Crateriforma spongiae: one gene and its partner. Each later gene encodes a partner of the first gene's protein in a complex. Links are inferred from orthologs where the notes say so. Each region holds a gene or a part of one and is shown on either strand. Other genes may lie near its edges.

The links.
Region 2: the proteins of hisF (region 1) and hisH are in contact, whole or in part, in a crystal structure (PDB 6RU0), measured with the Thermotoga maritima proteins. The link is inferred for Crateriforma spongiae from one-to-one orthologs. Residues at the interface, in WP_004080486.1 of Thermotoga maritima: Met1, Leu2, Ala3, Arg5, Ser40, Glu41, Asp45, Glu46, Ala70, Glu71, Ile73, Asp74, Ile75, Pro76, Phe77, Asp98, Lys99, Ser122, Gln123, Glu161, Thr195, Leu196, Asn247, Arg249, Glu251; in WP_004080484.1 of Thermotoga maritima: Asn15, Arg18, Arg22, Arg117, Leu118, Pro119, His120, Met121, Gly122, Trp123, Asn124, Asn134, Gly135, Tyr136, Tyr138, Val140, Tyr158, Glu180, Lys181, Ser182, Ser183, Lys184, Ile185.

The regions. Positions count from the first base shown.
Region 1 is NZ_JAAXMS010000008.1:112,977-118,334, reverse strand. The notes cover bases 1,473-4,361. They hold hisF (imidazole glycerol phosphate synthase subunit HisF), read right to left. Parts: upstream 3,357-4,361; coding sequence 2,589-3,356; downstream 1,473-2,588. Other genes in these bases: HFP54_RS20275 (fructosamine kinase family protein), read right to left, coding at 3,559-4,361; HFP54_RS20285 (thioesterase II family protein), read right to left, coding at 1,678-2,490; purH (bifunctional phosphoribosylaminoimidazolecarboxamide formyltransferase/IMP cyclohydrolase), read right to left, coding at 1,473-1,567. Outside these bases: more of purH, read right to left, coding at 1-1,472; more of HFP54_RS20275, read right to left, coding at 4,362-4,458; HFP54_RS20270 (transglutaminase family protein), read right to left, coding at 4,478-5,358.
Region 2 is NZ_JAAXMS010000007.1:215,407-220,875, reverse strand. Bases 1,438-4,437 are described here. They hold hisH (imidazole glycerol phosphate synthase subunit HisH), read left to right. Parts: upstream 1,438-2,622; coding sequence 2,623-3,252; downstream 3,253-4,437. Other genes in these bases: HFP54_RS19120 (efflux RND transporter periplasmic adaptor subunit), read left to right, coding at 3,929-4,437; HFP54_RS19125 (hypothetical protein), read left to right, coding at 3,249-3,788; HFP54_RS19135 (PVC-type heme-binding CxxCH protein), read left to right, coding at 1,438-2,626. Also shown: more of HFP54_RS19135, read left to right, coding at 1-1,437; more of HFP54_RS19120, read left to right, coding at 4,438-4,966; HFP54_RS19115 (TolC family protein), read right to left, coding at 4,978-5,469. UniProt on the Escherichia coli protein: IGPS catalyzes the conversion of PRFAR and glutamine to IGP, AICAR and glutamate. The HisH subunit catalyzes the hydrolysis of glutamine to glutamate and ammonia as part of the synthesis of IGP and AICAR.

The DNA.
Region 1 (5,358 bases):
GACGCCGACCGGTCAGCACCATCGGCAAATCATGTTCATCGCACGCTTCGATCACTTCATCGTCGCGACGTGAACCCCCGGGCTGGACGATGGCAACCACACCGGCATCGGCGGCGGCTTCGATCGAATCGGGAAATGGAAAGAACGCATCGCTGGCCAGCACCGAACCGGCGACGCGATCGCCAGCCTTTTTGATGCTGATTTCCACGCTGTCCACGCGGCTCATCTGCCCCGCCCCGACGCCGACCAATGACGTGTCGCGGGCCAGCACGATCGCGTTGCTTTTGACGTGACGGACCATTTCCCAAGCGAAGGAGATGTCGTCCCACATTTCACTGGGGACTTGTGCCTCGGTGGCCGTCTTCCATTGCAGTGGTGCGCTGGTCATGCGGTCGGCATCTTGAACCAGCATGCCACCGCTGATGAATCGTTTCGCCAGCCCGCTGGGTTGATCATCCAAACGACCGACTTGCATCAAGCGGACGTTGTCTTTCCAGCGCGGTTTGGACGTCAGCAAGCCGACCGCGCCGGCCTGGAAATCGGGCGCGACGATCGCTTCGATGAACAGCCCCGGTTGGCAAAGCAGTTCAGCGGTTTCCACGTCGACGGTGCGGTTGAAACCCAGCACGCTGCCGAAGGCCGAAAGCGGATCACCGTCCAAAGCCTTTTGACAGGCATTGGCGAGTTTCGCGTCCGTTGCCGCACCGCAAGGATTATTGTGCTTGATCACCGAAACGGCTGGTTGGGCGAAACCGCGAACGATCTCCAGGGCCGAATCCAGATCCAACAGGTTGTTGTACGAAAGTTCTTTGCCGCTGATTTGACGCGCTGCGACCAGGTTGGCCGAACGGACCGACGGGTCCAAGTAAAGCGCCGCACGTTGGTGTGGGTTTTCCCCGTATCGCAACTGTGATTTGCGTCGCAGGGTCAGGTGCATCGATGCCGGGAAATCACCGCTGATCGATTCGCCCAGCATGTAATCGGCGATCGCGCGATCATAGGTCGCGGTGTGATCAAAAGCCTCGGCGGCAAGCTGCTTTCGCAAATCGACGGTCGTTCCGCCGTGTTCTTGCAGTTGGTCCAGGATGTCGCCGTACTGTTCACTGCTGGTGGCCACCGCAACGTCGCGATGATTCTTGGCCGCCGCCCGCACCAAGCTGGGACCGCCGATGTCGATTTGTTCGATGCATTCTTCGCGGGTCGCACCGACGCGCGATGCGGTCGCCTCGAAGGGATAAAGGTTGACGACGACCAAATCGATCGGCTCGATGTCATGTTCCTGGATCGCATCGACGTGTTCATCGTTGTCGCGAATCGCCAAGATGCCGCCGAAAATCTTGGGGTGCAGCGTTTTGACGCGGCCGTCCAACATCTCGGGAAAACCGGTGTATTCGGCGACGTCCAAGACCTCCACACCGCACTCTTCCAAGTGACGCCGTGTGCCGCCGGTGCTGTAAATCGTTACACCGGCCCGTTGCAGCCCGGTCGCCAGATCAGCCAACCCCATTTTGTCGCTGACACTGATCAAGGCACTTTGAATGGGGACGACGTCCGACACTGGATTCATACTGCGGTGTTGGGGTAAACAAAAACGGCCAAAACGTTTGCGGCGCGCCGCCCACTGTGACCGAAGGCGCGGGAATCGGCAAGCTGTCCGGTGGATCGGGGCAGCGAAATTCAACGCGGTTCGGGCAAATCCCAGGCGGCCGCGGTGAAGACTTCCGCGATCCGCTGCAACGGGAAAAAGTGGTCACCCGGCAAAGTCTGCAGCCGCACCGGGGGCTCGGTGAACAAGTCCCACCGTTGGACATCCGCCAGACTGACCGCTCGGTCATCGGTACCGACCATCGCCGTGACCGGAACGGGCAATGCGGCCGCGTCCAAGTCTGGTCGATAGCGTTCCAGCAACCCTAGATCGCTTCGCAACCCTGGCACGAAATGCGACCACGTTTCGTCGTTGTCCAAAATCTCCGGCGGTACGCCACCGAACAGCTCGTCCACTTGTTGCATCAACGATCGGTCATCCAACGTGTGCAACTCGGTTTGGTGCGTCAATCGATCGGGGGCCGGAAACGACATCACGACCAGCCGCGCCGGCGAATGGCCCCCGTCGATCAATCGTCGTGTGACTTCGTAGGCCAACACCGACCCAAAGCTGTGGCCTAGTACGACGAAGGGAAGCTGACCAATTCCAAAGTCCTGCTGAAGGATCGCCGCGTACTGATCGGCCAGGGTGTGAAGTTCACCATCAAAGCGTTCGTCGATCGCGTCTTCACGCAGCGGTGTGACCGGCGTCAGCAGTCGGATATCGGGCAAACCCGCCGCCTCGATCCTATCGACCGACTGGCGAACGCGATGGGCCAGCGTATTGGATCCACCACCGGCATGATGAAACCAAACGCAATCGACCGTGGGATCCGAACCGCCCGTGTCGATCTGCCGGAACCTTGGTTGGTACGCTTTCAAAGTCGAATCCGGGTTGTCAGACATGGGGGATCGTGGGGTGCACCGATCGGTTCGACGACGGCTGGAGAGAGACGGACAAGTGGGAATGACCGACGACCGTGGGGTTTTGTTCGGGCAAAGTATCAGAGGCGAACGGGAACCCCGGCGTCACGCATGACGCGTTTGGTTTCTTCGATCGTGAATTGGCCAAAATGAAAGATGCTGGCGGCCAGCGCCGCGTCGGCTTTTCCTTTCAAGATCGCATCGGCCAGATGGCTCGGGTTCCCCGCCCCGCCGCTGGCCACCACTGGGATGTGCACGGCTTCGCTGACGGCCGAAGTGATGGGCAAGTCGTACCCGTCACAAGTGCCGTCGGCATCCATGCTGGTCAGCACGATTTCGCCGGCACCCAACGATTCGACTTCCTTCGCCCAAGCCACCGCTTCCAACCCGGTCGGTGTTCGGCCGCCGTTGATGTGCACTTCCCAAAACTCTTGTCCGTCGCGGTCGACACGTTTGGGGTCAATGTTGACGACGATGCACTGGCTGCCGAATCGGTCCGCCGCTTTGCGAACGAAGTCCGGGTCTTTGCATGCAGCGGAATTGATTGAGACCTTGTCGCACCCCGCTGACAACAGACTGCGAACGTCGTCGATGGTTCGGACGCCACCGCCGACGGTCAGCGGCATGAAGACCTGTTCGGCAGTCCTTCGAACCACGTCCAGGATGATGTCCCGTTCTTCGTGGCTGGCGGTGATGTCCAGATAGACCAGTTCATCGGCACCCTCAGCCTCATATCGCTGGGCGACTTCGACCGGATCACCGGCGTCACGCAGATTGACAAAGTTGGTGCCTTTGACGACGCGGCCTCCGTGGACGTCTAAGCAAGGGATCACTCGGGCGGCAAGCATGGCAGGGTCGTAATCGGCAGCGGCGCTGGAATCAAAAAACGAAATTCGGAAACATCAACGGGCCGGTGGATCCAAATTGATCCCAGTGGATCTGAATCAAAAGTCGGCCCGCAGGTTCGGACAACGTACCGCGAAAATCGGTCGGATCCCAGATCCCGCGATTCGGTGCCGATGCGTGGCCCCCGAACGGGAAATCGCCGGGCTATCGACCTCGCAGCACCATCGCTGCCGTCCGCTGGCACTGGGAAAGGTATCCACCGCCGAACAAATTCAAATGGTTCAGCAGATGATAAAGCACATACACCTGAACGCGGCGCCGCCATCCGTCGGCCAAGGGGCGAACGTCTTGATAAGCATCATAAAACTCGGGTGGACATGATCCGAACAGTTGGATCATCCCAAACTCCGCTTCGGCACACCCGCGGTACACCGCGGGGTCGATCAGCGCGACCCGCCCGCCGTCGGTGCACAAGTAATTGCCGCTCCACAAATCGCCGTGCAACAGACTGACGGTCGAATGACGTCCGGATAACAAATCATCCATGTGGTCAATGATTTTTTGGACGTCCGATATCAGTCGCGAATCTGACCATCCGTTTTCGATCGCAAGACTTAATTGGTGCCCGATGCGTTGTTGGGCGACAAAGGCCACCCAGCTTTCGCACGGTTGGTTCGGCTGGACCGTGGCACCCAAGAAATTGTCCCGGTGCCAACCGTGCCGGTCATCGGTCATCTCCGATGCGACGTGATGTTCGGCCAGGCGACGGCCAAACCCGGAAAAGAAATCGGCCGTCGGAGGTTCTGATGGGATCCAACGGGTGACCAGAAAGCTGTGGGATGCATCGATACCGGTCGCGATTGGTTCCGGGATGTGGATCACACCCGTCGATCGTAGCGCGTTCAAACCGTCCAATTCGCAGGCAAAGTTCTCCGCGAAGTCGACCGTGTTGGTTTTGACGAACCAGGTTTCCGGTTTGTCTTGATCGCTAATGCCTCGGACACAGACGGCGTCGCTGATGCAACCGCCACCCACCGAGTCGACTGAATCGATCCGGCGGATTTGCGGAACGTGCCGGGGCAACCAATCTTTCAACATCATCATCGATGGTGTCGGTTACGTGTTAGACTACTGCGACATCCACGCTGACATATAAATCGGCGGTTCCGCCGCCGATCGCGACGCCACGCATGGGGCTGACGTCGCGGTAGTCTCGCCCCAGACAAATCGGTATATGGTCACGACCCGCGATGCATCCGTTGGTCGGATCCAAATCCAACCAACCATGATCCAGGCCCATGAAGACACTGAGCCAAGCATGCGATTCATCGGCACCGACCAGTTTTTCTTTCCCCGGTGGTGGCAGCGTCCGCAGGTAACCGCTGACGTATCGTGCCGCCAGCCCCATCGATCGCAAGCATGCGATTTGGACTTGGGCGAAGTCTTGGCAGACACCCGCCTTCAAATCAAATGACTGGTGGACCGGCGTGTCCACGTTGGTTGCCGTGGTGTCGTACCGGAAATCGGCGTGAATGCGACGCGTCAGATCTTCCACCGCGTCGTACAACGATTCGTGCGCATCAAATGACGGCTGGGCGTACTGGCGGTACCGTGCACCGATCGGAATCACGGGTGATGCGAAACGAAACTCCGCGACGTCAAAGAGGGCCAGATCGATTGGTGTGGCCAAGTCGTCACAGACTTGTTTCCACCGAATGCCGCGCGCTTGATCGTTCCAAACCAGACTGGTCACTTGGACTTCGCTGTCCACGTCGACCACCAAGACGTCATGCAATGCTTCGATCGAAAACGTTTCGACTTCGTTGCCGAAGTAATCGATATGCGTTTCCTGGGAATCTGGGTTTGGCGAAATCGTGGTGCCGCTGCGCAACACTTGGACTGTCGGCAACGGACGCGGTCGCATCCGAAGTTGGTTTTGGCACACCGCGACAGGCCCGGCATAGCTGTACCGCGTCTGGTGACGAATGCGATACCGCACCGAGG
Region 2 (5,469 bases), on another replicon or contig:
CGTGGCCGACGGGCCGGCCGAAGTCATTCTGGATGGATTCGAAGTCGCCAAGCAAAACTATCACAACTTTGCCAACGGCCTGCGATTCGGCCCCGACGGGTGGCTTTACGGACGCTGTGGCGGATCATGCCCGGGACGAATCGGCACCCCAGGCACCCCCGACGAACAACGCGTTGCACTGGAGGGCGGCATTTGGCGGTATCACCCGACGACGTCCGCGGTGGAAGTCATCAATGCGGGAACCACCAATCCCTGGGGGCACGACTGGAACGAAGCGGGTGATCTGTTCTTTACCAACACGGTCATCGGACATCTGTGGCATGGAATCGCGGGTGCTCATTTTCGGCGGCCCTTCACGCTGGATCCGAATCGTCACACGTATCAACTGATCGACTTTCACGCCGACCACTGGCACTTCGACACCGGCGGCACATGGCAGGCATCACGCGACGGTGCGGCCAACGATTTCGGCGGCGGTCACGCCCACTGTGGGGCAATGATTTATCGTGGCGGTAAATGGCCGGACATCTACGACGGCAAACTGTTCACCTTGAATTTGCACGGTCGACGGGCCAACGTGGAACGTTTGGAACGCATCGGCGGGGGCTATGTTGCCCGGCACGAACCGGACTTCATGATCGCCACCGATCCATGGTTTCGTGGCATGGAAATGTCGTACGGTCCCGCTGGCGACGTCTATGTCCTGGACTGGAGTGATACGGGCGAATGCCACGAACACACCGGCGTTCATCGTACCAGCGGACGCATCTACCAGATCCGCTACGAAGGCAGCGGCGCAGGTGCAACATCCAACGCTGTGGCGGGTTCGCCGCACGACCTGCGTGCAAAGTCGGTGGAATCCCTGGTCGCCCTCCATACCAGCGACAACGCTTGGTTCGTTCGACAAGCACGACTGGTGCTGCAATCACGCCAAGCCGCCGGCACGCTGACGGCGGACGACATTCGGAAAATCCGTGCGACTTGCCGGATCGCCGCCGACATCAAACTGCAAGCCCGGTTGGCTCACACGCTGTGGGCGCTCCGTTCACTGAACGATGCCGATTTGGAACGCTTGCTGAAGCATTCCGATGAAACGATGCGTGCGATCGGTGTTCGCGCCATCGCTGATTCCTGGCCCATCGACGACGTCATGGGCCCGTGGCATGCATCGCTAAAGGAAACGGACAAAGGATTCTCCGGTGCATCGGCTTGGCTGAACCGGATGGTTGAACTGGCAGAAACAGAAGATTCCGCTTTGGTGCGACTGAGCCTCGCATCGACACTTCAGCGGTTGCCCGTCAACCTGCGGACGAAGCTGGCGTCCCCCCTGACCCGGCGAATCCAGGACGAAGGCGACCACAATATCCCGCCGTTGATTTGGTACGGACTGATGCCGGTGGCGGAACAATCGCCGGACCAGTTGGCATCCCTGTGCGTGGATAGCCGACTGTCGACAGTTCGTCGGAACGTGACGCGTCGTTTGGCCGAAGACATTGCGTCGTCTCCGGAACCGTTGACGCAAATTTTGCGTGGCGTCGCCGCTTCGGACGATGCCGATGCAATGGCCGATGTCATCACCGGTTTGTCCGCTGCGGTTCGTGGTGTCCGTCGGGTGGACCGTCCCCTGGGTTGGGATGCCTTCGCAGCGGCAGCCAAACAGAACGGCTTGTCACGTCAGATTCAAAACCTGGACGTGGTCTTTGGCAGCGGGCAGGCATTGGAAGCCATCACCGAACTGGCACTTGATGGATCGGCGGATCCCGCCCAACGTTTGGCAGCCGTTCAAACGCTGATCGACAGCCGTCCGGATAATCTGTTCGAAGTCTGTCAAAAACTACTTCGCGATCCACGAACGAACGTGGTCGCGGCCAAAGGTTTGTCGACGTTCGACAACCCCGAGGTCGCCCGGATGATCTTGGCACAGTACAACCGGTTTCGCGCGCCCCGCAGGCCGGAAGTGGTCTCGCTGTTGGTCAGCCGCGTTTCCTTTGCCGACCAATTGATCGATGCTTTGGAAAGCAACAAGATCCCACGTACGGACGTCACCGCGTCGCAGGTCCGGCAAATCCACAGTTTGGCGGATGCATCCCTGTCGAATCGCATTGACCGCGTCTGGGGCAAGGTTCGAGTCAGCCCGATTGAAAAACGACGCCAAATCGAAGCGTTGAAATCGGACTTTGCGACCGGCGTCTTGAAAACCGCCGACGCGCGACGCGGCCGATTCCTGTTTGAAAAAAACTGTGGGACCTGTCACCGTCTGTACGGATCGGGCGGCAATGTCGGCCCCGACTTGACCGGCGCGAACCGATCCAACTGGGATTACATCTTGGAAAATGTGATCGATCCCAGTGCCGTCGTGGACAAGGACTATCGCATGACCGTGGTTTTGCTTGCCGACGGCCGGGTCGTCAACGGCTTGGTGTTGGATGAAAACGACCGCACCTGGACGATCCAGACCGCAACCGACAAGATCACGGTGGCTGCGGATGAAATCGAAGAAGCCCAAAAGACTGAAAAGTCTGCGATGCCCGACGGTTTGATCGATGCGATGTCCGATCAAGACCGCCATGACCTTTTCGCGTACCTGACAGGCCCGACTCAAGTCCCTTTGCCGGAACAACCATGATCACGATCGTCGATTACCAGATGGGCAATCTGCGGAGCGTCCAGAAAGCAATCCAGCGCGTCGGCGGCCAAGCCGAAATCACATCCGACCCACAGACGATCGCCGGAGCCCAGAAACTGATCCTGCCAGGGGTCGGTGCCTTCGGCGATGCCATGGACGAAATTCATCGTCGCGACTTGGCCGCACCGATTCGCGATTTTGTCGCGTCAGGTCGCCCGTTTTTGGGGATCTGTCTGGGATTGCAGCTGTTGTTTGACCGCAGCACCGAACACGGCGAACACGAAGGCCTGGGGATCATCGGCGGCGAAGTCGTTCGGTTTGAATTGGACGATCGCTTCAAGGTTCCCCACATGGGATGGAACCAAGTCCAACGAAAACACGATGCCCCGATTTTGAAGGATATCGCCGACGGCACGCACTTTTACTTTGTCCACAGCTATTTCGTTCGCCCCGACGATCCTGAGGTCGTCGCTTTAACGTCCGACTACGGCGGGCCGTTCTGTGCGATGGTGTGGAAAGACAATGTTTACGCGTGCCAGTTTCATCCGGAAAAAAGCCAAGCGGATGGACTGAAACTGTTGTCCGGTTTTAATGAGTTGCCCGTTGCAGGCACGGTCGCGTCATGACCCAACCTGCCGACGCAACCACTGGCCCGAACGATGCACTACCGCAGGATGTCCGACTGTGCATCGGCAACTTCGCGGTCCACTTCCATTGGCAGATGGACCGGTTTTGCCACGACGTAGCCTTCGGCGATCACCCCTTGCTGAAATCCGTCGAAGGAACGGGCGAAGATGTCTGGCCTGCTTCGGCCCCTCTGCAACAAATTTCCGTCGAATCGATCGGTGATCGTTGCGTTGCCTTGGGCGTCGGCGCCAGCGGGACCAGCCACTTCAGCGTCAGTGTCGAACCGGAATCCTTTACCGACAATGATTGTACGATTCGATTCGAATGGGCGTGCCGCAGCAAGGCCCCCTCAACGGATCCACGGTCGACGTATCAATGGCCCGCCGAACATCGATCACTGATCGACATCGCCCCCGAATCTTCGACCCGGCCAGACACCGACGGTGCATCCATCTGTCTGCGCCCGACCTCGGAATCAGGCCCCACGTACGTTTGGGCCTATCGGGTGACCGTCCGCCGCCCGGTGGGTGAATAACCCGCACGATTGCTACCCCAGGAATCGACCTGCGGCCAAGAGAGATGGAAATCATTGAATCGACTTGCCCCGGCGACTAGCTTTGCCGGCAAGGCCCCCGGGGCCGGTCCACCCGCCTTGTGTTTTGGGGTCCAGGTTCGATGTCACTACTTTCCGCCGCCCAGACAAGCCGATGCCGATCGTTGGCACCCAAAGCGTTTCGCACTCTTGAACTGACCGGCGGCGCCGTGCTGGCCCTTGTGTCGTGCTTTTTCGCCGGCCATGTCGTCGGGCAAACGCCAACGGAAAGCAGTGTTAACGCAAGTGCGGCGTCAGAATCGGGCACAACATCACCGATCATTCAGGTCGACGCCCAAACGTCGCTCATTCAAAACACGACGCTGGCGTCACCGATCAGCGGGATCATCAAAAGCATTCATGTCCGCGAGGGCGATTCCATCGAACCTGCAACGCAGTTGGTTCAATTCGCCGACGAAGAAATCAACGCGGAACTTCAAGCCGCCAAAGCCGCCTACGAAGCCGCCGTCATCGAAAGCCGCAACGATGTCGACGCTCGGTACGCCCAACGGTCGCTGGACGTTCACCAACAAGAATTGCAAAAATCACAACAGGCCAACCAGCGTTTCGCCGGAGCGATCAGCGGGACGGAAATTGAACGACTGCAATTGGTCGTCGACCAATCCACATTGGCGATCGAACAGGCGGATCATCAACGGGAAATCGCCACGGCCAAAGCTAGGGAAAAACTGGCGGCGGTGCGTCTGATCGAAACCCGTTTGACCAAGCACCATTATCAATCACCCATCGGCGGTCGCGTTGCCGAAGTCATGGTCGAACCCGGTCAGTGGGTGGAACAAGGCAAACCGCTCGTTCGAGTCATCGCGTTAAATCCGATTCGTGTGGAGTGCTTTGTCGATGGTCAGCGTTATGGCGATGAATTGCTGGACGCCAAGGTGGAATTTCGCTTGCGTACGACCAGCATGGCAAGCGCGGCGTCCCCGATGACCGCATCGTCCGCCACCGAAACTTGGTCCGGAAACGTGACATTTGTTTCGTCGGAACTGCACCCGGTCACCGGTCAAACACGTCTTTGGGCACGAATCGACAACCCCGACCGACGGTTGCGTGCCGGCATGAAAGGAACGATGGCGATCGAAAGGGAACCGGTGTCGCGTTGACGCCGGATCGATCAGGGGTGATCTTCCACTACTGATTCTTGGGTACCGCATGGCCCGTAAGCGACGTTGATTCCAAGATCGGCCAACAGGGTTCCGGCCACCGCATTCAATTGAATCAATGACATGGAATACCGGCTTTGGTCTTCGGCCATTTGCTGTTGTGATCGCACCAGTTCCTGTTGAGCATCTAACAAGAATTCGATCTGGATCTTGTCGCTCTCATATAGCGCCAATGATGCGTCGTAGCGATCTTGGGAAGCGTCCAGGATCTCTTTTGACACCGTCAACGCATCATAGGCCGCGTCGACTTCGCTGTACGCATCACTGATCTCGGCACGCAAAGCGGTTTGCTGCTGGTCCAAAATCGTCAACTGTCGGTTCAGCTGAAGTTTCGCATTGGCCACCGCTGCCTTTGCCTGGCGTCGGCCAACGGGAACGCCCATTTCCAAACCGAATTGCCACTCTTGGTGGTCGAACGAATAGAAATCGTCGAATGCGGAACT